4 regions of the Pseudofrankia saprophytica genome follow, and region 1 is predicted to be linked to each of the others. Evidence: riboswitches for the same ligand, from Rfam matches in the RefSeq annotation. Region 1 holds a riboswitch; each other region holds the start of a gene.
The links. A riboswitch is a leader RNA that binds a small molecule or an ion and turns the genes downstream of it on or off. The one in region 1 is predicted to bind cyclic di-AMP.
Positions count from the first base shown of each region.

Region 2: linked by a shared signal. The riboswitch ahead of FRCN3DRAFT_RS0218280 (C40 family peptidase) and the one ahead of FRCN3DRAFT_RS0207300 (transglycosylase family protein) in region 1 are both predicted to bind cyclic di-AMP.
Region 3: linked by a shared signal. The riboswitch ahead of FRCN3DRAFT_RS0203785 (peptidoglycan-binding protein) and the one ahead of FRCN3DRAFT_RS0207300 (transglycosylase family protein) in region 1 are both predicted to bind cyclic di-AMP.
Region 4: linked by a shared signal. The riboswitch ahead of FRCN3DRAFT_RS56170 (C40 family peptidase) and the one ahead of FRCN3DRAFT_RS0207300 (transglycosylase family protein) in region 1 are both predicted to bind cyclic di-AMP.

Region 1 covers NZ_KI912266.1:1,727,018-1,734,525, reverse strand. Annotated here, with positions in the region: gene FRCN3DRAFT_RS0207325 (nucleotidyltransferase domain-containing protein) at 1-411, opposite strand, end outside; gene FRCN3DRAFT_RS0207320 (GNAT family N-acetyltransferase) at 828-1,370, opposite strand; gene FRCN3DRAFT_RS0207315 (NAD-dependent epimerase/dehydratase family protein) at 1,367-2,602, opposite strand; gene FRCN3DRAFT_RS43140 (DedA family protein) at 2,804-3,559, opposite strand; gene fbaA (class II fructose-bisphosphate aldolase) at 3,866-4,894, shown strand; cyclic di-AMP (ydaO/yuaA leader) riboswitch at 5,933-6,159, shown strand; gene FRCN3DRAFT_RS0207300 (transglycosylase family protein) at 6,302-6,991, shown strand.
Region 2 covers NZ_KI912266.1:4,378,564-4,386,071, forward strand. Annotated here, with positions in the region: gene FRCN3DRAFT_RS49635 (class F sortase) at 1-1,319, shown strand, start outside; cyclic di-AMP (ydaO/yuaA leader) riboswitch at 1,942-2,137, shown strand; gene FRCN3DRAFT_RS0218280 (C40 family peptidase) at 2,156-3,223, shown strand; gene clsA (cardiolipin synthase ClsA) at 3,523-4,146, shown strand; gene FRCN3DRAFT_RS0218295 (mannose-1-phosphate guanyltransferase) at 4,158-6,662, shown strand; gene FRCN3DRAFT_RS57145 (DUF881 domain-containing protein) at 6,914-7,508, shown strand, end outside.
Region 3 covers NZ_KI912266.1:854,526-862,033, reverse strand. Annotated here, with positions in the region: gene FRCN3DRAFT_RS0203805 (response regulator transcription factor) at 1-40, shown strand, start outside; gene FRCN3DRAFT_RS0203800 (ATP-binding cassette domain-containing protein) at 141-1,217, shown strand; gene FRCN3DRAFT_RS0203795 (hypothetical protein) at 1,214-2,065, shown strand; gene FRCN3DRAFT_RS0203790 (hypothetical protein) at 2,157-2,933, shown strand; gene FRCN3DRAFT_RS0203785 (peptidoglycan-binding protein) at 3,087-3,833, opposite strand; cyclic di-AMP (ydaO/yuaA leader) riboswitch at 3,840-4,021, opposite strand; gene FRCN3DRAFT_RS0203780 (substrate-binding domain-containing protein) at 4,609-6,144, shown strand; gene FRCN3DRAFT_RS0203775 (response regulator) at 6,256-7,005, opposite strand; gene FRCN3DRAFT_RS0203770 (sensor histidine kinase) at 7,002-7,508, opposite strand, start outside.
Region 4 covers NZ_KI912266.1:3,304,562-3,312,069, reverse strand. Annotated here, with positions in the region: gene FRCN3DRAFT_RS0213795 (sensor histidine kinase) at 1-842, shown strand, start outside; gene FRCN3DRAFT_RS0213790 (response regulator) at 839-1,507, shown strand; gene FRCN3DRAFT_RS0213785 (M56 family metallopeptidase) at 1,656-2,636, opposite strand; gene FRCN3DRAFT_RS0213780 (BlaI/MecI/CopY family transcriptional regulator) at 2,638-3,009, opposite strand; cyclic di-AMP (ydaO/yuaA leader) riboswitch at 3,318-3,484, shown strand; gene FRCN3DRAFT_RS56175 (hypothetical protein) at 3,546-3,803, opposite strand; gene FRCN3DRAFT_RS56170 (C40 family peptidase) at 3,796-4,530, shown strand; gene FRCN3DRAFT_RS0213770 (class I SAM-dependent methyltransferase) at 4,653-5,327, opposite strand; gene FRCN3DRAFT_RS44410 (methyltransferase family protein) at 5,501-6,331, opposite strand; gene FRCN3DRAFT_RS0213760 (hypothetical protein) at 6,379-6,618, opposite strand; gene FRCN3DRAFT_RS57420 (MFS transporter) at 6,735-7,508, opposite strand, start outside.

The DNA.
Region 1 (7,508 bases):
CATCGTGTCCCGGCCGGCCGAGCCGATGGTGGCGACACCGACGAGCGGCAGCGCGCAGCGTGGCGGGAAGATCGCGCGCAGGGCCCGCTCGGCCTCGTCCCTGCGGGCGTCGATCACCGCCTTGTCCTCGGAGCTCAGCCGGATCATGTCGTCGAGCTTGGCGAACGCGCGCGCCGTCGTGCCGACCAGCAGCGGACCGGTCATCGCCCCCGTGTGCGGGCCGGTCAGGTGCGGGCCACTCGCCGGCTGTGCCTGCGCCGGGGGCGCGTCGACAGTCGGAAAGAGTGAGTTCGGCGCGCCGGGGACGGACTCGTCCGGCCGCCGCCAGTGCGGCGGAATGATCAGATGGTCGTACGTGACCTCGGCTGGTGGGATCTGCGACGAGATCGGGTGTGGGGAATCCACGCTCATGGTGCACCTCCCCGGCGCATCGCGCCGACCGTCGAGCTCCCCCTCCCGGACACACGCCGCCGTGTTGGCCGACGCGGATACCCGATCCGGACGGTGGAAGCCTTGTCCGGTCGCGACATCATTGCCATGGTGCCTCAGGCCGTCACCGCCTGAACAGCCGGGACACCCTACAGGTGGCCAGAAGCTACGCATCGGCGACGAAACAAGACCTCAAACGTTGTCGGGTAGCCGACAACCTAGCAGCGCATGCCGCCGATGTGCAGGCCAAAGAACAATCCGGAAACGCCGCGTTGAGCTGCGGCAATGACGCAGGGAACCGGGCTTCTCGCGGTGCGGCACACCCCGGGAACGAGGGGTACGAGCGGGCCGCGAGCGTCCGGCACGCCGCTACGCCCCGTAATGGCGGCTCGGCCCGATCAGCGGGACGGCGGGCGGCACCACAGTCGCCAGCCGGTGGTGAGCACGACCCTGGTGGGCTGAAAGGACGTTGCCATCGCCAGTCGTTCGGATGCCGCGTCGTCGGCGCGCACTCGGGTCTCCACCAGAGCGAGAAGAGACGCCTCCAGCCAGGTCGCCAACGCCCGGACGATCTCGGCGCCGTATCCGCGCCGGCGTTCGTCCGGGCCGATCACCACCGCGACCGCCGCACGGTGCGCCCGGGTGTCGGCGCCGAGCAGCCCGACGGCGACGCCGCCGTGGTCGCGGACCACCCAGGTCAGCGCGGCGCGGCCGGCACCCGTCCGGTGGCGCAGCTCGCGGCGCAACGCCGCCGGCTCGGTCGTCCCGCGCGCGTCCGGGCCGGCGAACAGCCCTCCGACTCCGAGCCCCGGAGCCGGGCGCGCCGCGAGCGCGACCTTGCGCGCCAGCTCCTCGGCGACATAGCCCGCGTTCCACACCGTCACCGGCAACGCCTGCAGCCGCGGCGTCGTCAGCGTCGGCCCGTCGCCACCCACGCTCACCCGCGCCGGGAAGGCTCGCGGACGCCCAGCAGGCCGCGGTCACGCAGCCAGGCCTCGGTGCGGCTCATACCGTCGGCCAGCTCGACCCGCGGGCCCCAGCCGGTCAACGCGGTGATCCGCTCGCCCGAGCACCTCCCGGTCCTGGTCACGTCCGCCACGCTGAGCGGACCCAGGTCCATCCGGCCGCGCGGGTCGACCCCGGCGACCAGCCGGGCGCCGAGACCGCGCACGATCCCCAGGGCCGCGGAGCCGGCCGACGGGACGGACGCCTGGCCGCCGCCGGCGTCCCCGGTGGGCTCCCCAGCGACGCCGGCGGGCTGGCTGCCTCGGCCAGCCTCGGCGAGCGCGGCGGCGGAGCCCGGCCGCGGGACGCGGTGCGACTCGACCCGGCCGCGCAGACGCCCGACGGCCACGGTGGCCTCATCCAGCGCGCCGTACATCCGGGCGGGCACTGAGCGCGGTGCGGGCAGATCCAGCATCCGGCTGTAGTAGCCGACGAACTCGGCGACCGTGCACGGCCCCGGCCCGGTCACGTGCAGAATCTCGCCGGCCGCCCGCGGCGAGTCCGCGGCCGAGATCACGGCCGCCACCACGTCGTCGATGTGGACGGGGTTGAGCCACCCGGTGCCACCGTCGAGGAGGACGAACCGGCCCGAACGCAGCAGCAGCACCGGCCAGACCGTCCACCGGCCGGCCCGCGGGCCATAGGCGTCCCCGAGGCGCAGCACGGTGGCCGACAGGCCGGACGCCGTCGCCGCGCTCACCGACTGCTCCGCGGCGGCCAGGGTGTCGGCCCGCGGGTCGCCGGTCAGCCCGACGGGCGCGGTCTCGTCGATGCCGTCGGCGATGTCCGGGCCGAGCGCCGACACGCAGGACAGGTGCACGACCCGGCGCACCTCGGCGCGGGCGGCGGCGTCGAGCACCGTGGCCGTCCCGCCGAGCAGGACCTGGCGCATCCGGGCCAGCGGAATGCGCGCGCTGCCGAGCGGTCGGCCACCGCGGATCGGCGGCAGCTCGCCGACCCCGCCCATGCCGGCCGCCGCGGCGTGGACCACCAGGTCCGCGCCGGCGAACTCCTTCTCCCAGTCGCCTGGCCGGCTCACGTCCGCGGTGCGCACGCCAGGGCCGCGGGCCACGTCGAGCGCGACCACCTCATCCCCGCGACCACGCAGGGCATGGGCAATCGCCCCGCCGACGAACCCGGCGGCGCCGGTGACCACCACCCGAGCCAACGTCAGCCCTCCTGACCGTGACCTCGCGGACGAGACCGTTCTGATCCTGCTGGCACGCGGTCCTCACGGCCGGAGTCCAGATCACGTCCCAGCATGCAGCATGACAGCACACCCGGATCTCAGCACGCACGGCGCCCGGCACACCACATGGACGACGGCCACCCACCTGCCGCCTCCAGAACCTACGACTGCCTCCCGGGCCTACGACAGGCCGCCGCCCTCGACGGGCGCGAGCCCGACCGGCTCCTCTTTCCTCTCCTCTTCCTTCTCTTTCCTTTTCTCCTTCACGAGGCCCCCGCCCTCGCCCCCGGTCTCCTCTTCCTCTGGGCTTCCGGCCACCGTCGCGCGGCGCCGGGCCACCTGGCGCCGCAGCAGCTCACCGAACAGGCCGGCCAGGACCGAGACGACCACGACGGACGGCGCGAGCCACGGAGTCGACTCCTTCAGCCCGGGCACCGACGCCGCCGCGTAGCCCAGCGCGGTCAGCCCGGTACCCCAGATCACCGCGCCGACCACGGCCGCCAGCAGGAAGCGCGACCACGGCATCCGCACCGCGCCCGCCAGGATCGGGGCGAAGGTGCGCGCCCAAGGCACGAATCGGGCCGCTACCAGCGTCACCGGGCCGAAACGTCCGTAGAACTCCTCGGTGCGGTCAAGCAGCTTTTTGTGTCGACGTTCCAGCCAGGGCCGGCCGAGCCGCCACCCGGTCACATAGCCCACGCAGACCCCCACGACCGCCATCACGGTCACGCCGGCAGCAAGTAGCGGCAGCGACACCCGGTGTGTCGGATCCGCCGCCAGCAGCCCGGCCGCCAGCAACATCGCGTCTCCCGGCAGCCAGAACCCGATCGGCACGCCGCTCTCAAGGAAGACGATCGCGAAGACGGTCAGATACAGGGTCAGGCCGGATAGACGGTCGACATCCATGCCATCAGTCTGACGGGGCGCCGAGCGCACCCGTCGCCGGACGCTTCGCGGCGCGCGCCGTGATACCCGATCGGCGCGGCCGCTGCGAAGATGACGGATCGAAGGGTAAGTAGTCACGAGTCCCAGTGGCGCGGGCGATGTCGGCGGCAACGGGCTCCCTCACAGCCGCCTCGCGTCATACCCTTCGCGCAACACAGCCCACAACGCGCGGTCCCGGCACACCCCGGCGCGCGCCGTCCACCCCTGCCCGGTCCGCCGGCGGGCGACGGCCGCCGGCGGGCGAACCCGGCCGCGTCCGCCCGCTCGGTGGCCCGACGCCTTTGACAGGAGCTTTCGATGCCCATCGCGACCCCAGACGTCTACGCCGAGATGCTCGACCGGGCGAAGGCGAACGCCTTCGCCTACCCAGCCATCAACGTCACCTCGTCACAGACGCTGAACGCCGCGCTGCGCGGCTTCGCCGAGGCGGGCAGCGACGGAATCCTCCAGGTGTCCACGGGGGGAGCCGAGTACCTGTCCGGGTCGACCGTCAAGAACATGGTGCTCGGCGCGGAGGCCCTGGCCGAGTTCGCGCACCACGTCGCCAAGGCCTACCCGGTGCAGATCGCCCTGCACACCGACCACTGCCCGGCGGACAAGCTCGACACCTACATGCGCCCGCTCGTCGCCATCTCCAGGGAGCGGGTGAAGGCCGGCCGCGACCCGCTGTTCCAGTCGCACATGTGGGACGGTTCCGCGGTGCCGCTGGAGGAGAACCTCAAGCTCGCCGAGGAGCTGCTCGCCGACTGCAAGGCCGCGAACATCGTGCTCGAGGTGGAGATCGGCGTCGTCGGCGGCGAGGAGGACGGGGTCGTCGGCGCGATCGACGAGAAGCTCTACACCACGCCCGAGGACATGTGGCGCACCGCCGAGGTGCTCGGCACCGGCGACAAGGGCCGGTACATGCTGGCGGCCACCTTCGGCAACGTGCACGGCGTCTACAAGCCGGGCAACGTCAAGCTACGCCCGACGATCCTGCGCGACGGCCAGCAGTACGTGGCCGCCAAGCTGGGGCTCGGCGCCGACGCGAAGCCGTTCAACCTGGTCTTCCACGGCGGCAGCGGCTCGGAGCTCTCCGAGATCCGCGAGGCGCTGGACTACGGCGTCGTCAAGATGAACGTGGACACCGACGCCCAGTACGCGTTCACCCGGCCGGTGGCGGACCACATGTTCAAGAACTACGACGGCGTCCTGAAGATCGACGGCGAGGTCGGCGTCAAGAAGTCCTACGACCCCCGCACCTGGGGCAAGGCCGCCGAGGCGAACATGGCCAAGCGGGTCGCGCAGGCCTGCGAGGACCTGCGCAGCGCCGGCCAGGCTCTTTAGTTTGGTTCGCTCCGTCCGGGCACGGCGCTCCGGCGACCTCGCTGCGGCCCGGCCCACTTCGCTTCGCTCGTGGGCCGGGCCTCCGCGAGGCGCGCCTCCGCGCCGCGCGGTCACCTGCCGCTGAACGTCACCAAACCAAGATCCATCCGATCCGGGGCACCAGCCAGATTTAGCTCGGCGTCGGATCTTCGGCCCGGGGTCGCCAACTTGGCGGCCCCGGGTCGTTTGCTGTCCCCGGCCGGTCCATCGCCCGTTCGGGCGGGTCCACCCGGACGGGCGGGCCTACCGGACGGGCAGGTCCACCAGAGCGGCGGGTCCACCCGTGGGTGGGCAAAGCGGTCAGCATCACTACTGACTACTCGCCGTTGCACAGTGGACTACTTAGCGCCACCGAAAGCGGACCACGACCGGACACGCCTGGCCAGTGCGCCACAGGGGTCGAATCTGTCGATGGTCAACCATGAGCACTCATTCGACTACCATCTGCGCACGAACCGGGTGATTCGGGGCGGGTGTAGCGAGGATCGCATTTCGCCCGAGCAAGCATCGAAGGTGCCCTTCGGACGGCAGAATGGTAGATTTATTTTTCGACGCGACACGCGGACGGAACCAGACCCGCGTGTGGCCCTCTGCTCGGACGGTCCGGCCCCTTGTGGGACGAAACCGCCAGCTAGCAGATCCTCGACGCAGAGCAAGAAAACGCCGCCCGCGGAGCCGGGTAGGAAAGATGAGCGCGCGTACGCGCGCGATAACATCGTTTCGGGCACATTTCAAGCAGCGACACGCCGGTGTGGCCTTCTTCACGTGCCTATTTCAATGCTTGCCGCCACGCCGAGGAATGTGGTTATGGTCTTCGCCGTGCCTGGCGACAGGACAGGCACCCAACGGGCGGCACGCCGAATCCTGCCCCCGCCCGGCGAGTTTTGAACCAGCGGCAGGAACGGGGGAACCGAATCCGGACGCCTGATCCAGAGATCCTGGGCAGCGGCCTTTTCCACCAACCTGATCGGACCGACGAGACCCGTGGAGCCGAAGTGGTGACGGAAAAGGCTCAATAGTGCGACGGCCTGCGTGGCCAAAAAGCGCGCCACGCCAGCCTCGCCCTCAACAGGCGTCCTAGGGGTGAAGCCGACCGACTTTCGCTGTGCTCGTTGACGCGCCGAACCGAGCGCGTCAACCCAACAGCCGAAAATGTCGCGTGGCCGGGCAATCTCTTTCCAGCCCGAACCCGACAGCTCACCTCGCAGGCGTGGGGAAGGGCAATCACGCATGTCCGAATCAAGTACCCCTGGTCGACATCGCATGCCCGGCGGTCGTTTCGTTCCGCCGGTGGCCGAATGTCCGCCAGACGGCACCACGAGCGTGCGCGTCTCCGTCAGCCCCCGAGCTGGCGAATCGGCGGGGCCGATCCGCCAGGTTTCTCCCCGGAATTCCCGGGAACCCCGGCGAGCCGTCACGTCCCCGGCACGCCGGCTACGCAAGTCCCTCGCGGCAGTTCCCGTCATCGCCGCGGCCGTGGGCGGCACACTCGCCGTCGCGACACCCGCGAACGCCTCTTCCACCTGGGCAGAACTGCGCCAGTGCGAGTCGGGCGGAAACTATTCCATCAATACCGGCAACGGATACTACGGCGCGTACCAGTTCTCCGTGAGGACGTGGCAGAGCCTCGGATATTCGGGGCTGCCGAGTGCCGCGCCACCGGCGGTTCAGGACGAGGCGGCGCTGCGGCTGGCGCAGCGCTCCGGCTTTGGCCAGTGGCCGGAATGCGGCCGCGGGATGGGTCCGGACCAGCTCGCCCCGGGCGCGAGCTCCGCCGGCGCCGGCCAGGCCTCCCGGTCGGCCCCCAGAGCGCCTCTCGTGGCCCAGCCGATCTCCTCGACCACGGCGCACCTGCCCTTCACGACGGCACTGGCCGGCCAGTACCGCGCCGACGTCCAGTCCTGGCAGGCCCAGATGAACAAGATCGGCTATTCCCTCGCCGCCGACGGGCACTACGGGCCGCGTTCGGCCGAGGCCGCCCGCGCGCTGCAGCGGGCCAAGGGCCTGGCCGTCGACGGCGTCGTCGGCCAGAGGACCTGGGCCGCCACCTTCGCCTGAGCCGTCAGGCGTCACCGCCCGGCTGACCTTCTCGCCGAGGCCTCCCGTCACGCGGGGCTTTGCCATTGCCCGTCGTTGACGGAACTCCCGGGGATCGGCTGACACCGATCCCGGGCAGGAGCCTCGGCCTGGGCCACCCGCCCGGATCCTCCCTCCCGGGCCGGCCCCGCGAGGTCAGTCGACCCGCCGCCACTGGAACCTCGCCGCGATCGGCCCCCACCGACCGCTGCCCACGCTGGCGACGGGACCCCTTTCCCACCCCGTCTCCGGCCGCCAGTCGGAGGCGTGCGGCCTTGGCCCGCCGGTTGGTCGGTGGGGCGAGGGGATCTGGCGGCGACGACGGTCGCTGCCTCGCCGCCGTGCCGTCGCGCCGGCCACAGAGTCGAAGGCCGCGCGAGCCTCATCATGATCGCGTGGCCGCCGGCCGGCGTGCCGGTCGGGCGGCGTCAGCGAGTGGCTGGCGCCACCGCCGGAACAGTCGCGAACCGGGGTCGTCCCTTTCGTTGGGGTGACCCCG
Region 2 (7,508 bases), 2.7 Mb from region 1:
GGACGGTCGCGGCGGGCGGTACGCCCGGACGGGCAGGTCTCCAGCCAGCTGGCCGCGGCGCGAGGCGCGAGCCGGCGGCCGGCTCCGGGCTTCCGCCGAACCAGCGGAACCAGCCGAACCAGCGCGTCTCCGCGGGCGAGGGCGGGCGGGCGGGGGCACCCGGCACCGCGCGCGGCCGGCAGGAACCCGCCGTCGGCCGCGCGGACGGGCTGGAGTCGCTCGAGGGCCCGGCCGAGCCCGCCCGCCTGGGCCCGGCCGGGCCCAGGCCAACCGTTCGTGCCGGCCGCCGTGGCGGCTCCTCGCCCGCCGCGCCGTTCGCGGGGCCCACCGCCGCGCCGGCCACCGGGCCGCCGGCGGGGCCTTCGGGCCGTTCCGGGCGCAGGGCCAGGCTGACCTGGCCGCTGGTGATGGCCGGGCTGGCGCTGGTGGTTCTCAGCGGGTACCGGCTGGCCGCGCCCGAGTTGTCGGCTGTCGAGGCGCCGGCGGCGGGCCGGGTGCTGCCGGCCCCGGTCGTCGCGACGAGCGGCGCGACGGTCTCCGGGCCGCCGCCGGCCACGGCGAGTCCGGTGCCGATGGTTGCGCCGCCGGTGGTGGCCGACCCGGTGCGGCTGCGGATCCCGGCGATCGCGGTGGACGCGCCCGTCGTCGGCCTCGGGCTGACCCCGCAGGGTGCCATCGACGTGCCGACCCAGTGGGGCGATGTGGGCTGGTACGACCCGGGAGTCGCCCCGGGCGCGGTGGGCCCGGCGGTGCTCGTCGGCCACTACGACTCGAAGAAGGGGCCGGCCGTCTTCTACCGGCTGCGCAGTCTGCTGCCGGGGGACCAGATGACCGTCGTCGGCGGTTCCGGGGCGAGCGTCACGTTCGTCGTCGACCGGGCGGAGACCGTGTCCAAGGCGACGTTCCCGACGCAGCGGGTCTACGGCCCGGTCACCCGCCCGGAGATCCGGATCATCACCTGCGACGGCGGCTTCGACGAGCACACGCACCACTATCTGGACAACCTCGTCGTGTACGGCCACGCCATCCCCACGCCGGTCGCCCCACCCGCGCCGGTCGCCCCACCCGCCCAGGGTTCCCCGGCCGCGCCGCTCGGTGTCGCTCCCGCGGCCGTGCCGCCGCCCACGGGCGTCCCGTCGGCCGCGTCGCCCCCTGGGGGCCCGCCCACGCCGCCAGCGACCACCTCCGCGGCCGTGGCGCCCACCGCGTCCACGAGCGCGGCGGGCGGATCCCCGCCGGCCGGGACGGCGCTGCCCCCGCCGGCCTCGTCCGCGTCCGTCGGGCCGTCCGCCGCCGTCACGCCGCGCCCATCCGGCTGACGGCGCCGCCCCCGCCGCGCCTCCTTCGTTCTTCGCCGGCCTGTCCGCCGTCCGCGTCGGTCGTCCGCTGCCTGTCCGCCGGTGTCGGGCTGATCGTGATGCCGCGGTCGCGGCGGCCGGTCGCACCGGTAGACAAGATAGTCAACGCTGTTGACGCGCCGACCCCGGCTTGGTGATCTTCGTCGGGCGGCGGCTCTTTGGTGTAGGGCGTGTGGGGAAGAGCCTGCCCCCACGGGGTGATCGCGGGGTGTGGCGATGTCGCGGCGGCGCACGTCTGTTTCGCCCCGCTCGCCCGCTAGGGACTTTGGTCTCTAGCGCGCATCGGGACTAAAGTCCCGGCGGCCCTGGGCTGGGCGTCGCCTGATGGTCGATTTCTCTCAGTCGACGCAACGAGACATCAACCACTGCGCCCGCGCTGGCGTGGAGTCGCCGGTCTTCGCGCCGTGCCGACGCCGGTTACTCCTGGCCAGGGCGCATGTGCAGAACAGACCGGAACGAGGTGGACATCTCATCGAAACGCGCGGCCGGGTGTCCAATTGTTGTGTTTATGGTGGTTGGAGGCCCCGCTGGGGGATCGACTATGGTCAGCGGTGCAACATTCTTCACCTAAGGCAACAAACCGCCAGGCCAAACGCCGAGTCCTGCCCCTGGTCTGACGTCCCCTCCGACACGCCGGGGCAGGAGCGGGGGACCCAACGTCCACCGGGCAACGCCGACATTCGGCCGCGCCCTCGGGGTGAAGCGGCCGCAAGGCGGCCGGGCAGCGTGAACCCTGCCCGAACCCGACAGCTGACCTCGCAGGCGTCAGGGAAGGACGCGCGTTGTCCCGTCGTGGCATGGCCTGGCTCCCGGACGACTGGGACGAGCTGGTGCGCGGTCGGCATCGCACGGACGGCGCTCCCAGCGGGGCCCGCCGGCGCAACGGCAACCAGCCCCGCCGGGTCAGCACGATCGCCGCGTTCACGACCGGCACGCTCGCCGTGTCCACCGCCGCGTTCGCCGCGACGGTCCCGTCCCAGGATTCGCCCTCGACGGTCGACACGAACCCGCAGAGCAACAGCACCACCTACGAGGCGAGTGCCCTGGGCGCGGCGCTCGGGGGCGGGGACGGCGAGGGCGGCTCCGGCGGCCTGGGCAGCGCCCTGGCCGGAGGTTCCGGCTCCGGCGGTCTCGCCGGGGCGCTGGCCGACTCCGGCCCGGTCTTCACGAACCTGGCGCTCACCGCGGACCACACCACCGTCCAGCCCAACGCCCCGGTCGTACTGACCGTCAAGGCGACGGAGGCGCTCGACGGCTCGCCGCTGGCCCGCCAGAAGGTGAAGATCGTCGTGGTGGACGGGCCGAAGTGGCAGGCCACCACCACTCTCACCACCGACGACCAGGGCCAGGCGAGCATCACCGCCCGGCTGCTGTCGACCACCACGCTCACCGCCGTGTTCGACGGCGGCAGCTCGCTGCGGCCCTCGGTGGCCGGCGCGACCACGATCACGATCCAGCAGCGCAGGGCCTCGGACTACCTCGACACGGGCGTCCCGTCCGTCATCCCGGGCAGCTCCATCGGCGAGAAGGCCGTCTACCTCGCCTCGCTGCAGAAGGGCAAGCCGTACGTCTACGGCTCCGAGGGCCCGTACTCGTTCGACTGCTCCGGCCTCGTCCAGTACGTCTTCAAGCAGCTGGGCCGCAACCTGCCGCGGACCGCCGAGGCGCAGTACTGGGCCACGTCGCACGTCGCCCAGTCGGGCAAGCAGCCCGGCGACCTGATCTTCTACGGCAGCCCGGGCAACATCTACCACGTCGGCATCTACGCCGGTAACGGCTACATGTGGGCCGCTCCGCAGACCGGTGGTGTGGTTTCCCTGCGCCCGATCTACAGCTCGACGTACCTCGTCGGCCGGGTCATGTGACGAAGGTGCGGCAGGCGCTCCGGGCCTGGCCGCGCCGCCGTCCGCCGGACGACTCGACCCCGGTCCGCCTGGACCGGGGTTCTTCATGTTCCGTTTCCGTCGGCGGCCAGGCCCGCCCCTCGTCCGCCCTCGCCGCGCTCAGGCGCATGGTCATCGACTAGCGTCTTGCTTTCAGGGGATGCGCCGGTCCTGAAGGCCGCGCCGCGGTACGCGCGTGCCCGACCCGGGCAGGACGTTTCCGCGTCGCCAAGTGCCCGTAATCTTGCTGGCAGGCCGCCGCTGAGGGGAGGAAATGCCGCATGACGAGCGCCGCCGCCCCCAGCGACCGGATCTGGACGATCCCGAACCTGCTGTCAGCGCTGCGCCTGCTCGGCGTACCCGTCTTCCTGTGGCTCGTGCTCGGCCCGCACGCCGACTGGGTGGCGCTGGGCATCCTGGTCTTCGCCGGCATCAGCGACTATCTCGACGGCCGGCTCGCGCGGGCCCTGGGTCAGACCAGCCGCCTCGGCATCCTGCTCGACCCACTCGCCGACCGGCTCTACATCCTCGCCACCATCGTCGCCCTCGCCGTCCGGGGGATCATTCCCTGGTGGCTGTTCGCGGCGATCGTCGGCCGCGACGTGTTCATCACCCTGCTGCTCATCCCGATGCGCCGGCTGGGCCTGGGTACCGCGCTGCCGGTGCACTACCTGGGCAAGGCGGCCACCTTCAACCTGCTCTACGCGTTCCCGCTGCTGCTGCTCTCCGACGGCCACGGGGCGGTGTCGACCGTGGTCCGCCCGCTCGGCTGGGCGTTCGCGATCTGGGGGGTGGCGCTGTACTGGTGGGCCGGGCTGCTCTACGCCTTCCAGGTCGCCGGTATCGCGCGGGCCCGCCGGCAGGCCGCCCGGGGGCGGCCGGCCCCGGCGGGGGGCTCGCCGTGAGAGCCGTGGTGATGGCTGGCGGGGAGGGCACCCGGCTGCGGCCGCTGACCGCGAACGCGCCCAAGCCGCTGCTCCCGGTCGTCAACCGGCCGATCATGGAGCACGTCCTTCGGCTGCTCAAGCGGCACGGCTTCGACGAGACGGTGGTGACCGTCCAGTTCCTCGCCGCCATGGTGCGCACCTACTTCGGCGACGGCGACGAGCTCGGCATGCACCTGTCGTACGCCACCGAGTCGACGCCGCTGGGGACGGCGGGCAGCGTCAAGAACGCCGAGGCGGCGCTGCGCGACGAGCAGTTCCTGGTGATCAGTGGCGACGCGCTGACCGACATCGACCTGACCGAGCTCGTCGCCGAGCACCGCAAGAACGGCGCCCTGGTCACCGTCGCCCTCAAGTCGGTGCCCAACCCACTGGAGTTCGGCATCGTCATCGCCGGTGAGGACGGCCGGATCTCCCGTTTCCTGGAGAAGCCGACCTGGGGCCAGGTGTTCTCCGACACCGTCAACACCGGCATCTACGTCATGGAGCCAGAGGTGTTCGACCACGTCCCGGCCGGCGAGCCGGTCGACTGGTCCGCCGACGTCTTCCCCCGCCTGGTCGCCGCCGGCGCTCCCGTGTTCGGGCACGTCGTGTCCGGCTACTGGGAGGACGTCGGCACGATCGCGAGCTTCCAGCGTGTCCAGGCCGACGTGCTCAACCAGCAGGTCGACGTCGAGATCGGCGGGTTCGAGGTGTCACCCGGGGTGTGGGTCGGCGAGGACGCCGACGTCCATCCGGACGCGGTGCTCAAGGGACCGCTCGTCGTCGGCGACTACTCCAAGGTCGAGGCCGGCGCGGAGCTGCGCGAGTTCACCGTCGTCGGCAGCAACGTCGTCATCAAGCAGGGTGCCTTCCTGCATCGCGCGATCGTCGGCGACAACGCGCTCATCGGCCCCCGGACCAACCTGCGCGGCTGCGTCATCGGGAAGGGCACCGACGTGCGCCGTGCCGCCCGGGTCGAGGAGGGCGCCGTCGTCGCCGAGGCCTGCGTCGTGGAGGAGGAGGCGTTCATCTCCCACGACGTACGGGTGTACCCGTACAAGACGATCGAGGCCGGCGCCGTCGTCAACACCTCGGTCATCTGGGAGTCACGCGGTCAGCGGTCGCTGTTCGGCCCCCGCGGCGTCTCCGGCCTGATCAACGCCGAGATCACCCCGGAGCTGGCCGTCCGGCTCGCCGCCGCATACGCGACCACGCTGCGCAAGGGCGCGACCGTCACCACCGCCCGCGACGGCTCCCGGGCCGCCCGGGCGCTCAAGCGTGCGGTGATCAGCGCGCTCACCACCAGCGCGATCAACGTCCGTGACCTGGAGGTCGCGGCGATGCCGGTCGCCCGGTTCGACGTGCGCACCTCCGACGCGGCCGGCGGGATCATGCTGCGCACCACCGAGGGCGACCCCGAGCGCATCGACATCGTCTTCCTCGACGCCGACGGGGACGACCTGTCGCCCGCCATGCAGCGCAAGGTGGACCGGGTGTTCTCCCGCCAGGAGTTCCGCCGCGCCTTCGCCGGCGAGATCGGTGACCTGCGGCTGCCGGCGCGCACCGCCGACCGCTACACCCAGGACCTGCTCGACCAGGTCGACACCTCCGGCGTCACCGAGGCCGACCTGAAGGTCGTCCTGGACCCGTCGGGTGGCGCCGCCTCGCTGGTGCTCCCGACCCTGCTCGGCCGGCTCGGCGTCGACGTGCTGACCGTCAACAACCGCCTCGACGACACCGTCACCACCCACTCCGAGGCGCAGCGCCGCCGGGCCGTCGAGCGGCTCGGCGAGCTGGTGGCGAGCTCGCGGGCGGCCTTCGGGGTCCGCTTCGACCAGGTGGGGGAGCGGATCACCATCGTCGACGAGCGGGGCGACCTGATCGACGACGACCGGGCGCTGCTGGTCTTCCTCGACCTGGTCGCCGCCGAGAACCGGGGCATGGAGGTGGCCGTGCCGGTGACGACGACGCTCGTCGCCGACCAGGTCACCCAGTTCCACGGGCTGACGGTGCGGCGAACCTCGCTGTCGGCCGCCGACCTGCCCCGGGTGGCGCGGGACCCGCGGGTGGTGTTCGCCGCCGACGGGCGGGGCGGGTTCGTCGTGCCCGAGTTCGGCGCGGCGCTCGACGGGCTGGCGGCGTTCGTCCGGCTGCTCTCGCTGGTGGCGCGGACCCGGCTGACCCTGTCCGCGATCGACGCGCGGATCCCGCCGGTCGCGGTCGTGCGCCGCGCGGTGCCGACGCCGTGGGCGGCCAAGGGGACCGTGATGCGTCGGGTGGTCGAGTCGGTCGACGTGGCCGCCGGACACGTCATCGACACGACTGACGGGGTGCGGGTGGTACGCCCGGACGGGGCGTGGGTGCTGGTGCTGCCCGACCCGGCCGAGGCGGTCACGCACCTGTGGGCAGAGGCCGGGGACCGGGACGAGGCCCGCGCCCTGCTGCGCCGCTGGGCCGCCGTCGTCGAGGCCTCCCCGCCGATTCCCTTCGGCTAGTTCCGGAGGCGGAGGTTCGGCCTGGTTCCGGCTCGGGGGAGGAATCGACGCTGACCCCGGCAGTCGGGCTGGCGTGGCGCGCGGGGTCTTGGTTGGTGGTGGCTGATGGTCGGGGGAGGAATCGCCGGGCCTCGGCGGTCGGGCTGGCGTTGGTGTGGCGAGGGCCCCGGCGGTGAGAGCGCCGACACGGCGGGGCGCCGGGGCGGGTGCGCTGCGCGCCAGGGGCTTCGGTGTCAGTGAGAATGCCCGGTGTGCGCGCGCCCGGATCCACTCTGACCCCCGGACCGGGCGGCCGGGCCCGCGAGAACCTCCCAGCGTCTCCGGGCCTTCGGGGGTTGTCCCCGCTCGCCGCCGTGGCGGCGGGCGCGCTGGACCCGGCATACCGCGCCGCGGCCGCCGCGCGCCGGGCCGAGGCCGCCGCCCCAGCCGGGGCCGGCCGCGCTTCCGGCGCTTTCCGCGCTTCTGGCCTGGCCCGCGCCGCCGCGGTCCGCCGCCGGCCGGCGCGGCTGGCCACCGTCGCGCTGGCCGCCACCGTCGGGCTGCTGCTGGCCGGCGCGGCCGGCACGTGGCGCGCCGGGGACGCCTCCAGGGAGCACGTCGACGCGGCACTGGCCGTCGAGCGGGACCTGCGTGCGGCTGACGTCGTCACGCTGACCGGCCGGGCGCGGACGCTGAGCGCCGACGTCGACGCGGCCAGGGCCGCGCTCGCCCTGGCCGAGGGGGAGCAGCGCGCCGTCGCCTCGGCGCTCGGAGTGCTCGAGCCCGCGGCGGCCGCCCGCCCCGCCAACGGCCCCGGCCTGCGCGTCGAGATCGTCGACGCCACGCCGGGCCAGCCCGGTACCGGGC
Region 3 (7,508 bases), 870 kb from region 1:
CGCTTTGCTCGTCCATGACGCCCACCTCGACGCCGGATAGCCGCTTCCACGGGATCAACGGAGGCGGAATCAACTGAGGTCGTCGAGCCATAGCCCAATGGCCGTAGGCGGTGGCCGGGTGGCTGGCACAGCCTGGCGGCATGAGCTATCGAGTGGACGTTCAGCGGCTCACGGTCCGCTGTCGGGGTGGCGGTTCGGCGCCACCGGCGCTGGATGATGCCTCGTTCTCCGTGGAGCCGGGCCGCGTCTGCGGCCTCTTCGGCCGGGAAGGGGCCGGGAAGTCGACGCTGCTCGCCTGCCTGGCCGCCTACCGGCGCCCGTCCGCCGGGACGGTGCGCGTCGACGGTGACGACCCCTACGAGAACGCGCGGCTGATGAACGGGATCAGCCTGGTCGACGGCCGGGGCGGGATCGGGGTCGACGAGTCGACGACTGTCCGCGAGGTGCTGGAGATCGTCGCCCTGCTGCGTCCCCGCTGGGACCAGGCCTTCGCGGACACGCTGCTCGACCGGTTCGAGGTGGCCGCCGGCGCGAAGGTCGGTCAACTGGCCCGGGGCCGACGGGCGGCGCTGGCGGTGACGATGGGGCTGGCCACCAGGGCGCCACTGACGATGGTCGACGAGGCGCATCTGGAGCTGGAGCCCGCGCACCAGTCGACCTTCCAGGAGGAGCTGCGCGCCGACCAGGCCGCCCATCCGCGGACGGTCATCCTCGCCGGTGCCACGGTGGGGGAGCAGGGCGCCGAGGGCATCCGCGGCGTGGATGATGACGGAGGCCTGCTCGACGACGTCGTTCTCCTCGGCCGCGGGCGGGTGCTGGCCGCGGTGCGGGCCGCCGACCTGCGCGGCCTCGGCCGAGAGCTGACCGGCGATGCCGATGCCGTCGCCGCCCTCGTCCACACCCTGACCGGCGATGCCACGGCCGACGAGGCAACGGCAACGGCCACGGCCACGGCCGACGAGGCAACGGCCGGCGATGCCCTGATCGGCGATGCCCTGATGAGGGACGCCCTGACCGGTGAGGCCGTGGCCGTGGTGGCCGACCGCCGGCTGGGCCGGCTCCGCTCGGTCGTGCTCGCCGGCCAGGTGCCCCCCGACGCGCTCAGCGCGGCGGACCGCGCCGGGATCAGCGTCAGCCCGGTGGGGCTGCGCAGGCTCGTCACCTGCCTTACCGATGACCGGCTCCGGTCCGGCGACCACCGGGAGCGCACCTCATGACGGAAGCAGCCAAGGCGGAAGCAGCCGAGACGGATGCCGCCGGCCGTCCCCCGGCCGTCCCGGCGGCCGCGGCGGCCGCGGTCGTGACCTCGGCCCGGACCGCGAACCGGGAAGGGCCGCCGCCGCTGGCGAACGTCGCCGCGATCACCACGGCCGGCACCATGATCTGGATCGGCCTGCTGTGGCTGGTCGTCGCCGCCGGTTTCGGCATCGTGCTGGGCGTCGTCGCCGCGGTGGGTTCGTCCGACCACAGCCTCTGGCAGCACGGGTTTTCGGGCTGGCAGCGGTTCATACCGTTCGCCGCCGGCCTGTCGATGACGTCGGCCTTCGCGCCGATGCTGGTCGGCAACGGCGTCACCCGGGCCCGGCTCGCCACGGCGGCCACCGTGACCCTCGTCGTCGTCGCGGTGGCCGGTGGCCTGTTCGTCGCGCTTGGCTATGGCGCGGAGAGGCTCGCCTTCGACGCGCTCGGCTGGCGCCATGAGCTGTCCGACGGCCGGCGGCTCTCGGGCGGCGGATACGTCCGGGCGGGCGTCGCCTATGCGGCGCTGTTCGCCTGCTACTTCGCCTCTGGATGGCTGATCGGTGTCGCACGCGGAGTCCTCGGTCGGGATGGGTTCGCGCCGCTGGTCGTTCCGGCTCTGATTCCGGCGGTCGTCGCCGAGCTCCTGCTCCGGTCCGAGGTCACCGGCCTGCCGTTCGCCGGCCGCCTTGGTCTGGATCGCCTGCCCCAGCCGTCGCTCACGCTCGGCCTGCTCGCGGCGCTGACCGCCACCGCCCTCGCCACGTGGGTGGCCCATGCCGCCAGCCGGCACATCACCCTGCCCATCGGCGGCGGCCCACGTTAGGGGGCGGTCGCGGTCCCAATGCCCGGCCATACCGGGGACAATTCGGCCATCCGGATGAACCCTCCGATGGCGGTCCGGCACACTGGGCCGCATGGGTGTAGGGGAGCCCTCCGGGGAGTTCTCGGGCCAAAGCCAGCCGACGGGCTGGAACCAGGGCTACCCGCCAATGGGCCAATATCAGCAGCAGTACCCACCAACCGGTCAGTACCAGCAGCATCCGCCAACAGGCCCGTACCAGGGCTACCCGCCGCCGGGCCAGTACCAGCAGCCGCCGGGCGAGTACCAGCAGGGCCAGTACCAGCAGCAGTATCCGCCGGCCGGCGGATACCAGTGGGCTCCGCCGGAAGGGCAGGTCCCGCCAGCCGGCCAGAACCCCTGGTACCCGCCGCCGGGCGGCCACCAGCCATCGCCCCGTCGGCGACCCTGGCTGGTGCCGGTGCTGGTCGTCGGTGGATTGGTCCTCGTCGCCGGCGTCGTCCTCGGCGTGCTGAGACTGGTCAACCATGACGGGGGCGGGAGCGGAACCGGGACCACGGTGCCGAGCGCCTTCCTCGGAACCTGGTACGGCACGCACGGTGGCTCCGAGATGTCCCTGGAGCTCAAGGACGGCAAGGTGGGTGACGTCGTCGGCGCGACGACGTACCCGGGCGCCTGCACCGAGACGGTGACCCTGATCGAGGTCGGTGACGGCTCGTCGATCCGCGTGCACGAGGCGGTGCAGCCGGGCGACACCGAATGCACCGACGAGGACATCACCCTGACGCTCCAGGGATCGGGTTCGTTGAGCCTGCGCTATGAGTCGTACGCGGAGGGTGACCCGGACGGGACGGTCGTCATGACGCGGGCCGGCGGCGGCAGAGCGGCCTGAGAGCGACCTGACCGACCAGGGGCCGGAGCGGACGTAGGCCGCGACAAGCGGAACCGCCCTGACCTCGACAGGAGGGAGAGATCAGGGCGGTTCCGGGGCTCCCGCGTCCGGTGGGGGGAAGAGACGCGGGAGGGTCTTGCTGGTCGGCGTTGACTAGCCGAACAGCGCCTTGTGGGTCTGCGGACCGACGACGCCGTCGACCAGCAGGCCGTGGGCGGCCTGGTAGGCGCGCACGACGCTGGAGGTCTGCGGGCCGAAGTAGCCGTCGACCGCGACCACGTGGCCAAGGCTCCCGAGCTTCTGCTGCAACTGGCGGACCGCGTCCAGGTAGACGCTGTGGTTCGCCGCCTGCGACAGGTACCAGGCGTTCGCCGGGATCGCGGGCGCGGCCTTGGCCAGGGCGGCCGGGGCGGCGGAGACCGTCCCGCTGCCGACCGCGTTCGCGGCGGCATAGCCACGCGACAGGTAGTTCCGGTAGGCGCCGGTGGTGTAGGTGGTCCAGGCGCTTGGGCCGGAGCCCTTGCAAACCTGGGTGGCGGCCCACGCGTTGGTCGCCGGGTCGTAGAGGTTGCGGCTCCCGACCCAGCCGGAATGCGCCCGCATGTTGATCTGCCACAGGCCGCGCGAGTCCTCGCCGACGGTGGCGTGCGCGTAGGCGTTGCCGCCGGACTCGGCCAGCGCGATCGCGACCCAGGTCGCGAGGCTGACGCGGCAGCTGTCCAGGCCCGCGGAATGCGCGTAGGCGGCGATCTGGGAGTCCGAGACGCTGGACGCGGCACTGGCCGGAGCGGCGCCGGCGAAGACGGCGGCGCCGGCGGTGGCGGTTACGACGCCGGCGGCGACAACAGCCGAACTGCGGCGGCGGAAAGCACTCTGCTTGCGATGACGACCCTTGAGCATTCTGCGAAAATCTTTCCCGCACGCCTGTGAGGTTAGCTGTCGGGTTCGGGCCGGGAAGCCCGGCCGGCTATTTTTGGGCGCGCTGAAAAGCGCCTTTGAATGGCCGACTTAACCCCAAGGGCTCGCGCTGGGTGGCGCGAGCCCGGAGGAACGTGGTTCCCCCATTTCTGCCCTGGCGATGTTCTCGGAGGGGGCACCGATCCGGGGGCAGAACTCGGCGTCCGGATCGCTGCTTGCTGCGAGCGGAGCAACCGTAACTAGCTACCGGGTGTAGTCACAAGCGGGCGAACTGGGCAGATGTCCGGCAAGGCTGTCACGCTGCGTGTAAAGCCCTGTGGCAACGCGCTTGTCAACAACTAGCTGTGACCAGCGTCACATCAATTGTTGCAAAATTCGGGGAACAAGGAGCCGTTGTCGCGCGAATCAATGTCGCTCAACGGTTTCCAACAGCCACCCTTACCGAATGATGCTTATCGCGAGCGACGCAGATCTGATGCGCCGCGTAATATCCCGCCGAACTTCCCTCCGATCGAGCAATCGCCCGTCACGACGTGTTCCAGCCGTTGGGAAGCCGTGGTCGAGGTCACATCGGGTGACGACTGCCCGTCGGCTGTCGAGGCCGGTCGGGAGATCCGAACTCGTGAACAGGGCGTGAACTGTCGAGGGGAATCCTGACGCCGGTACGTACCGATTGAGTATGTTTGGTCCGAAAAATCGCCTCCGCACCGAAGCCGATGCGGAGGGTAGTCGATCCGCGGGTTGGAGCGTTGTCCAGGTGTTCGAAACCACCGCGGACAACCTGGGCACGTTCTTCTCGGCCGCGGCGCTGGTGGTGTCGCTCGCCGTCTGGTTGATCGACCGCTATGTCCGTCAGCGCCGGATCGTCAGCTACCGGGTCCACCTGAACACCAAGATTGACGTGAGCCCGCGGTCGGCCGCCGACGTCGCGGACCTGGAGCTGCGGCGGCGCACCGACGGAGAGCCCGTTCCCGGCGCGAGCCTGACCCTCGTGCGGGTGAAGAACGCAGGCCGTCTCGACGTGGACGCGGTGGACATCGTCCGCCCGCTCACGTTCACCTTCCCAAGGCGATCGGCCATGGGCGTCGAGGTGGTCGAGCCCAGCCCGGTGGAACTGCGCGATGTGATCATGAATGCCCGCTGGCCGGACCACCCGGGCCGCGTCCCGGGGCCGTTCATGGAAGGCGACAGGGTCGAGCTGCCGCCCATGGACCTGAACGAGGGCGTCCGGTTCAAGCTCCTCGTGCTGCTGTCCGGCGACGGCAACGAGGTGCACGCCCGCGGCTACATCCGCGGCGGCAAGTTCGAACGCGACACCAACCGCCGCCGCAATCGCGGGCTCGTCCTGGGCGGGCTCTCGTTGCTCCTCGCCGGCCTGCTGATCGGCCTGGTGATCGTCAACTCCCGTTCGGACCCGAGCGAGAGCACGGTCCGCTGCCTACGCGGTCAGCTGCAGATCGAGGGTTCGACGGCGTTTGCTCCGGTGGTCAAGCTCATCGCCGACGAGTACCACAAGACCTGCGGTGACGCGGACATCGCGGTTGTCGCGAACGGCAGCATCAGCGGGCTGCGGGCCGTGGCGAACACGGGCGCCAACGACCCGAAGACGGCGGCCGCCAGGCTCGCGATGTCCGACGGCCCGGCCTCCGGCGATTTCGGTTCACTGGTCGCGCGGCCCGTCTCGGTGGTCGTCTTCTCCCTGCTCGTGAACGACTCGGCCGGGATCCACGGTCTCACCGTCGACCAGGTCCAGTCCGTCTACGACGGTCGGGTCACCAACTGGAAGGACGTCGGCGGCAACGACGCGCCGATACGCCTGATCTCTCGCGGCTCCGAGTCCGGCACTCGCGGGGCGTTCGAGCGCCGGGTGCTGGGCACCCAGGAGCCCCCGGTCTCCTCGAACGACTGCTTCACCAAGGACCGTGACCCGAACGCGGCCACCACCCGGTGCGAGTTCAGCAGCGAGGCAAGCCTGCTCGACCAGATCTCCCGCACCCCGGGCGCGCTCGGCTACGCGGAACGCGGCGCCGCCGCCACCTACCCGAAGATCAACGAGATTGCGTTGAACGGCTGGACCCCAGACATCAGCACGGTCGAACGCGGCGACTACCCGTTCTGGGAGGTCGAGTACCTCTACACATACGGCACCCCGCCCGGTGACAGCCTGCTGTCGGCCTTCCTGGAGTACGTCAGCACGGACACGGCGAAGAACCTGCTCCGCGGCGAGGGCTTCACGCCATGCGTCGACCGCGACAAGAACCTGATGGCTACCCTCTGCGCCACCCGGCGCTGAGCCACCAGCACCCAACCACCAGCACCCAACCCCAACCACCAGCACCCAACCGCCAGCCACGAGCCGCCAGCGCACGGCCGCCTGCCTGGCCGCCCGGGCGGGCGCCGGTCGTCAGGGCTGGAAGCGGTAGCCCATGCCCGGCTCGGTCAGGAGGTGGCGGGGGCGGGCCGGGTCGTCCTCGAGCTTCTGGCGCAGGCGGTTGAGGTAGGTGCGCAGGTAGTGGGTCTCGGTCTCGTACCGCACGCCCCAGACCTCGGTGAGCAGCTGGCGCTGGGTGACGAGCTTGCCGGGGTGGCTGAGCAGCACCCTGAGCAGGCCCCACTCGGTCTTCGTCAGGTGGATCTCCTCGCCCCCCTCCTCACCGGCGGCCTGGTCGCTCCCGCCGCTCCCGCCGCTCCCGTCGCCCGCGCCGCCCGCGGCGGGCCAGGCGCGGGTGACGCGATGGGCGGCGAGGTCGACCGTGACGTGGCCGAAGCGGACGATGGGACTTGCCTCCTGCTCGCCGCCGCGGCGGGCGACCGCGCGCAGCCGGGCGAGCAGCTCGTCGATGCCGAACGGCTTGGTGATGTAGTCGTCGGCGCCGGCGTCGAGGGCGCCGACCTTGTCGCGGCTCTCGGCCCGGCCGGAGAGCACCACGATCGGCACCCGCGTCCAGCCGCGCAGGCCGTGGATGACCTCGACGCCATCCATGTCCGGCAGGCCGAGGTCGAGGATGACGATGTCCGGGATGGTCGACGCGGCGGCGGACAGGGCGCCCGCGCCGGTGTCGGCGACGACCACCTCGTAGCCGCGTGCTCGCAGGTTGATCCGCATCGCGCGCAGGATCTGTGGCTCGTCGTCGACGATCAGCACCCGCGTCACCGGACACCGCCGGTGTCGTCCAGCTTTCCGTCGCCGTCGCCGTCGCCGTCGCCGTCGTGGTCGCCGTCCGCGGCCGCCGCCGCGCTGTCCTCGTCGGCGGGGAGGTCGATGACCATCGTGAGGCCGCCGCCGGGGGTGTCCTCCGGAGTGAGAGTGCCATCCATCGCCTCGACCAGGCCGCGGGAGAGCGCGAGACCGAGGCCGGTGCCGGTGGTGTTGTCGGTGTCGCCGAGGCGCTGGAACGGCCGGAAGATGGCGTCCCGGTCGGCCTCCGGCACGCCGGGGCCACGGTCGACGACGCGGATCTGCACCCGTGTGCCGAGCGCGCTCGTCGTGATCAGCGGCGGGGCCCCGGCCGGCGAGAACCGGATCGCGTTCGCGACGACGTTCGCGACCACGCGCTCGAGCAGCACCGGGTCGGCCCGGATCGCCGGCACCTCGGGCACGTCGCCGATCTCGCCGAGAACCCGGTTCGCCTCGCCGGTCTCGCCGCCGATGCGAAC
Region 4 (7,508 bases), 1.6 Mb from region 1:
GGCGCACGACGCTTACGGTCGCGGGGCTGCTCACCGCCTACCTCGCGGTCACGATCGCCGCCAGCGGCTGGGTGGCGGTGGACCTGGGCCATACTGTCCTGGCCTGCGCCGCGGCGTGGCTCGCCGGCGAGCGCGCCCGGCTGCGACGCCAGCAGATCGAAGCTTTGCACGAGCGCGCGCACCGGGCGGCCGAGTCGGCGACGGCGAACCTGCGGCTCGCCGTCGCCGAGGAACGAACCCGCATCGCCCGCGACCTGCACGACTCGGCGGGACACGCGTTGAACGTGATCGCGGTACGCGCCGGGGCGGCGCGGCTGCGCAACGACCCACGGCGCGCGCTGGCCACGCTGGCCGACATCGAGTCGGTCGCCCGCCAGACGGCGGCCGACATCGACCAGATCGTCGGCTCGCTGCGCGCCGGTGAAGCGAACGAGACGGGCGATCTCGCGGTCGAGTCGCCGGTCGGTCTGGCCTCGGTGGACACACTCGTCGCCCAGCACCGAGCCGCCGGCCTGCGGGTATCCGTATCCCGCCAAGGTGATCCGGACGTCCTGGTCACGGCGGTCGATCAGGCGGCGTACCGCATCCTGCAGGAGTCCCTGACCAACGCCGCGCGGCACGGCGCCGGTTCCGTGGCCGTCACGATCGACGCATACTCGGCCGGCCTCGCGCTGACGGTCACCAACCCCGTCCCCGCGAACGCCGGCGCGGGCGCGGGCGGCCACGGCATCGCCGGCATGCGCGAACGCGCCAGCCTGCTCGGCGGCACGCTGACGGCCCGGCAGCACGGTGGCGAGTTCCGCGTCGAGGCGCGGCTTCCGCGCACCGGGCGCGCCGCATGACCAGGATCGTCATCGCGGACGACGACCACCTCATGCGCGCCGGCCTGGTGGAGCTGCTCACCGTCGACCCGACGATCGCCGTCGTCGGCGAGGCCGCCACTGGCCGCGCGGCCGTCTCCCTGGCGCGACAGCACCGGCCCGAGGTCGTGCTCATGGATGTACGGATGCCCGACCTGGACGGCATCGCTGCTACCCGCGAACTGACGCGCGGCGTGCCGGAGACCCGGGTGCTCATCCTGACCACCTTCGAGCAGGACGACTACGTGTTCGGAGCCGTGCGCGCCGGCGCCTCAGGCTTCCTGCTGAAGCGCACCCGCCCCGAGGAGCTCATCGCCGCGGTGCATACCATCGCGGCCGGCGACGCGCTGCTGTCACCGTCGGTGACCCGGCGGGTGATCGACAGGATGGCCCGGCAACCCGTCCCGGAGCTGGCTGGGACGCGGGAGCTCGCCGAGCTCACCCGCCGCGAACGCGAGGTCCTCGAGCTGATGGCGCGGGGTCTGTCCAACCGCGAGATCGCGAACTGCCTGGTGGTCGAGGAGTCCACCGTCCGCACCCACGCCAAGCGGCTCCTGGCCAAGCTCGGCCTCCGCGACCGAATCCAGGCAGTGATCTTCGCCTACGAGACCGGAATCAACCAGCCCGGCGGCACGATGGCGCCCTGACCTGTCGGTCGTCTCTCGCCACCGCCGTCGAACGCGCAGGCCGGCGTGGCCCAGCAGACGAGCAGAAGCTGGCCGACCGCATCAAGGCAGCCCTGTCCAGGTCGCCGGCTATCAATGCTCGTTTGCGTGCTCGTTCCAGGCTGCGAGATCAGCGCGCGGAGCGTGCCGCGACGTCCGCCGCGGTGGTGGCCGGAGGACAGTGGGTCGCGTCGTCGACGAGGGCTGGCACCGTCGGCACGGCGACCGGCAGGAGTAGCAACGCGGCGGCGCCGGCGGCGGCGAGGTAGCGCGCGGCCAGGCTGAGGGGACGGCTGGGGGCGAGCAGACGGCGCACTCGTTCGGCGGCACCGACGCCGGCCATCCCGAGCGCGGGCGCAGGTACCTGGCCGGCGACCAGGTCCAACAGGGCGCAGGCGACGGTACGTGGGGTGGTGCGGCGGGCGGCGCTGTCGTCGGCGGCCATCTCGACCAGGCGGCGTACCTCGTCGTCAGCGACGGTGAACAGCGGCAGTCGGGGGAAAGCGCGGGCCAGTACCGCCGTGACGGTGGTGATCAGGTAATGGTGGCCACGCAGGTGGGCGTGCTCGTGGGCGATCACGGCGTCCAGCAACGGCGGGTCCAGCAGCGAGAGGGCGCCCTCGGAGACGACGACGAGGCGGCGCCGCGCGGGCAGGCAGTAGACAGCCGGGACGGGGTGTTCGACGACGAGGATGTCGCCGCGGGCGGGGTGGCGACGGCCGACCATCCGCAACGCGGCGGCGTGCCGGCGCCGCAACCGCCGCTGCGGCCATGCGACGGCCGCCGTCGCGTACATGATGCGCGCCGCGATGACCGCCAGGACACCGATTCCAGCTGCGTCCATGGCCAGCGACACAGCGGTGCGGGAGATGTGGTGCAGCGAGATGCCGCACGCCATGACCAGCGAGATGATCGCGTGGCCGACGGTCAGCAGTGGCACGACCAGCAGGGCGCCGGCGAGGCAGACCGCGGCGACCGCGGACAGGCACGCGGCGATCCAGACGCCGATGCCCAGCCTCGGCGCCCTGCGGGTCCAGCCGGCGGCGCGCAGCAGCCGCGGCGCGAGGAACAGCATGATCAGGATGTAGCCGGTCAGCAGCGGGGCCGCCACGTCAGCCGGTGCCCTTCTCCTGGGCCCGCCAGCGCAGCGCGTCGCCCAGCGCCTCGGCCTCGGCGGCGTCCATCGACCGGACGAAGTGCAGCAGCGCCATCCCCGGGTTGTCGGTGCCGGACAGCACCTCGTTCAGCTGCCGGGCGGTGTATTCGCTGCGCGTGAGCGTCGTGGCATAGACGTACCCGCGGCCGACCCGCTCCCGGGTGAGCCAGCCCTTCTGGAAGAGCCGATCCATCACGGTCATGACCGTGGTGTAGGCGAGGGGACGGGCCTGCTGCAGCTCCTCCAGGATGTCGCGCACGGTGGCGGCTTCCACGCGTGCCCACATCCGGTCCATCACCTCGGCCTCGAGGTCGCCGAACAGCTCCATTCCGCCTCCATCACCCGCCCGCCCATGCGGAGTGTGCCGGAGCGCGTCTCCGGACGTTGCGATGGTGTCACGGCTCGGCGGCCGTCGACCGGGCGGATCGGCCGCCATCGGGGGAAGCGCTCACGAAAACACCAAGGGACCTCGGACCGACGTCCGGCGGCTGTCGGCTGCGGGGGTTTGTGGTCCGAGCAGTTCCGATGGCCGCGGCCGGTGCCATCCACCCCACGCGACCTACTATGGCGTGTAGTTGTTAGGCTGTGCCCGCTATCGCCGTCGGACCGAACGCCGAGTCCTGCCCCCGGTCCGGCGATACCCCTCCGACGCAGCCGGGGCAGGAGCGGGGGAACCACGTTCCACCGGGCGCCGCATCCCTCCGGCGGCGCCCTTGGGGTGAAGCCGGGCGTGTTCGACACGGCCGGCCGGGCTCCCAGCCCGAACCCGACAGCTCACCTCGCAGGCGTCTGGGAAAGGTTTCACGTGCAGGCACGCGAACCACAAACGTCCGAACGGAGTCCCGCCACGGCCCGGCGCGGTCGTCACCGCGCCCGCGCCCGCTCGGGGACGCTGCTGGCTCGGACTTCGAGCCGCGCCACCTTCGCGGTGATCACCACGGGCACCGTGGCCGTGTCCGGGGTGGCACTGGCTGGCTCTCTCGGCCCCGGCGCAGCGGACACGGACACCGGAGCGCACAGGATCACCGCGAACTCCCTGGGCGCGGCCTTGGGCACCGAGACGACTCCCGCTGCGGCCTCCACCTCCGGGTCGGCCCTGCCGGTCTCTCTCCACGTGCGCACGGCGGTCTCGCTGACGCCGGCCGTCCCCGACGTCACGGTGAACGCCGACGAGCCGGTCGAGGTCGGCTTCCGGCTCACCACCCGAGGCGGCGGTGCCCTCGCGGACCAGGACATCCTCGTCCAGGCACTGTTCCCGACCGGCTGGACGACGTTCAAAGCACTACGCACGGACGCGGGCGGCTACGCCAGCTACGCGGCGCGGGTCCTGACGACCACCCAGATCAGGGCGACATTCGCGGGCGGCCCGGAGCTGGACGCCGCGACCTCCGACGCCGCGGTCGTCCGCGTCCGCCCCGCGCCGCCCGCGACCGCCGCCCCGGCCGCCGCCCGCGGGCCCGCGGGCGAGACCATCGCCGACGCGCCCACCGGCGCGACGACGATCGGGGAGAAGGCGGTGTACCTGGCATCACTACAGGCCGGCAAGCCATATGTGTACGGGGCGGAGGGGCCGTACGACTTCGACTGCTCGGGGCTGGTGCAGTACGTCTACAAGCAGCTCGGCATCACGCTGCCCCGCACCACCGACCAGCAGTTCGCGGCGACGACCCGGATCTCGCGCGGCTCCGAACAGCCAGGGGATCTGATCTTCTTCGGCGAGCCGGGGTCGATCTACCACGAGGGCATCTACGCCGGCGACGGAAAGATCTGGGTCGCGCCGAAGAGCGGTGACGTGGTCAAGCTCGAGGCCATCTGGACCTCGTCCTACTACGTCGGCAGGGTGCGGTAGGACCAGACGGGTGCCCGTGGGCCGGTCCCACCGTCCGGCCCGCGGGCACCCGCGGCGGCATCCGAGCAAGGACGCGTCGGCGATCGGTCCTCACGATGCGGTCATCCGGCCTCGTACCCGGTCTACTGCGCCTGGTGGCCTGCGGCTGTGTCGTCGAGTGGCCGCTGGGCGCGGCCGAGGATGTGGGCGGTCGACGGAAGGAACCGCAGGGGTCGGAAGGTGAACCGGGCGATCTCCTCGACGGCGAAGCCGGCGGCGCGAATGGCCTCGGCCGTCCGGCGGTTCGGGTGGCAGCCACCACCGCCCTTCGCCCACAGCGGCGTGATGAGATCTTCGGCCAGCCCTCGCAGTCGATGCTCGGACCGCACGTGTTCGTAGAACCGCAACTGCCCACCCGGCCGAAGCACCCGGCGGACCTCGGCCAGCGCACTGGTTGGGTCGGGGACCGAGCAGAGCACCAGCGAGACCACCACGGCATCGAACTCTCCGTCGCACCCGGGAAGCGCACCCGCCTGGCCGGCGATCACGCGCACCGGCACGGGGGCGTCCGCCGCGGCCTGGCTGGCGAGTCCGCGCAGCTGGTCTTCGGGCTCGACCGCCACCACCTCGCGCACCTCCGGCGGATAGTGGGCAAAGTTCGGCCCGTGGCCGGCCCCGATCTCCAGCACCCGGCCTGCGAGTCCGGCGAGCAGGCGGTCGCGGTGGGCGGCCGAGCCACGCCGGTCGGACTCGGCGCTCATCCGTGGGTAGGACCGGGCGAACCGGGGATGCTGCAAGGCCGACAGATCATTCCTCACCGCTCACAACCCTTCCAGCCCGGGTCGTCCTTGTTTCCCAGCCTGAGCCGCGCTGCTTCCGGACACCAGGCCACCAATCGGCCTGCTTGCCGACCAGGAGGAGGCGACGCAGGTCACGGACCGGTCCGCGGCACAGCCTGGCCGGAGCCGCCGAGGGTGCGTCCTCGCGCTACTCAGAACGGGCGGTGCCCGGCTTCTACCCGGCGAGAGATGTGATCGTCGCCACGGGCGGGTGCCCGCGCCGCGGACCCGCCGCCACCGCGCCGGCCTGCGGCAGCGTCGGCATCCGTGACGTCAGGCCCGGTGAAGGTCCGGCCGGCGTCCGCGCGCCCACCGGTGTCAGGGCCGGTGCCCTCGGCGTCGCCAGTGCCCGTGTCGCCGTGACGGCGCCGTGGCAGGAACCCCGGAGTAGACGCGGCATAGGCCGACCAGCGTTCGCCGAACCGCGCGGCCACCTCCCGTTCCTCGCTACGGGCCAGCCGAACATAGACGGCGACCAGGATCGGGAACATGACCAGTGTGGGGATGGTCGGCCACTGCAGCAGGAAGCCGACCATGACGAGAAGGAGACCGTCGTATTGGGGATGCCGGACCCGGGCGTAGGGGCCGGTGACGGCCAGCTTGTCGGTCCGGGCTGCCTCGTGCAGCACCCGCCACGCAGCGGCGATCAGCCAGAAGCCGCCGCCGATGAACACGTAGCTGGCGAGGTGGAACGGGCTGAGATGCGGATCACCCTTCCAGCCGATCAAGTCGTTCCATAGATGCCCGCCCGCGTGGGTGTCGCGCAGCAGCGGGAACCGCGATCCCAGCCAGCTTCCCAACAGGTAGATCGTCAGCGGCGCTCCGTACATCTCGGTGAACAGCGCCACCAGGAACGCGGTGAACCCTCCCATCGCCCGCCAGTCTCGGCGGGTCCGCGGGTGGAAGAAGCTGACCGCAAAGGCGGCGAACAGCAACGTGTTGAGAACGACCAGGGGCCACAGACCGTACGCAGCGTCAGCCATCGAGCACCGCCATCTCCAGGGCTTCTCGGCCTCTGACCGGGCGGTCCTCACCCGTGGGTTCGCGGCAAGTCATCGTGGTCGCGGTCGTCGGTGCGGCGAGCGTGGTCGTCGGTGTGGTCCTGGTCGTTCCCTCCCATCCCCATGGCCCGCATCATCACGAACATCATCAGAGCGCATCCGGCGATCAGCAGGAGCGAGACCAGAGCCGCCGACGGCAGCCCGGCGACGAGAAAGACGATCACTGCGACTGCCGCGATCGCCACGTAGATGGGCAGGTGCTTCTTCATGTTCATGGCTCTCCTCCTCAGTGCCTCGTGAGGAGTGTTTCCGCTGGCTGAGCCGTCGAAAAGGGGACGACCGGGGGTGACCGGTGGGGCCGATGCGCACGCCGTCGCATGCCACATTACCTACTATTCAATGTAGTAGAAAATGCTTTTGGGTGCTCAGCCGTCAGTCGAAGGCTCCGCTCTGCCCGTCGACTCCATGGCCGTGGCCTGGCCTCATCCAGTGCAGGATGCCGACCGCGGCGCCGAGCATCGCGAGCAGGCCGCCGGCGAGCACGAAGGGAGAGGCGGGCCGCCAGTTGAGCAGGCCGACTCCGGCCGGGGCCCACGAACTGGCCGACGCTGGTCGCCGTGCTCTTCATCCCCAGCGCCGCTCCGGCGTGGTCACCTCTGCCGGCCGATACCAGGGCGGACAGGTTCGGGGTGACGACGGCGGAGCCCGCGGCGAGCAGCGCGACCACGCCGAGCACGACGGCGAAGTCACGCGTGATGACGATCGCGGCGATGCCGATTCCCATGACGACGAATCCGGCCGCGACCTGGACGGTCGGGGCGGCGACCTTCGACAGCGCGCCGGCCGCGGCGACCTGCAGTGCCGCCATCACCAGCCCACAGATCATGAACGCGACGCTGGCCCGAGCAGGCCCGATCCCCAGCCGGCTCTGCCCATAAAGCACGAACGTTCCCTCGAACAAGGCAAGGCCCGCCGAGGAGGCAGTAACCAGACTGAGCAACCCATGCAGCCCCTTGCGAGGTCGTCTGGGCCCGTCACAACCGATACGGCAGCCGTCGCCGTCACGGAGCGCCGGGTGTGACGACGAGTCCGGCAGGTCGTCGAGCCATCCCCAGACGCGGTATCGTTCGCCGACCCCACATCCTACGATGAAGCGTAG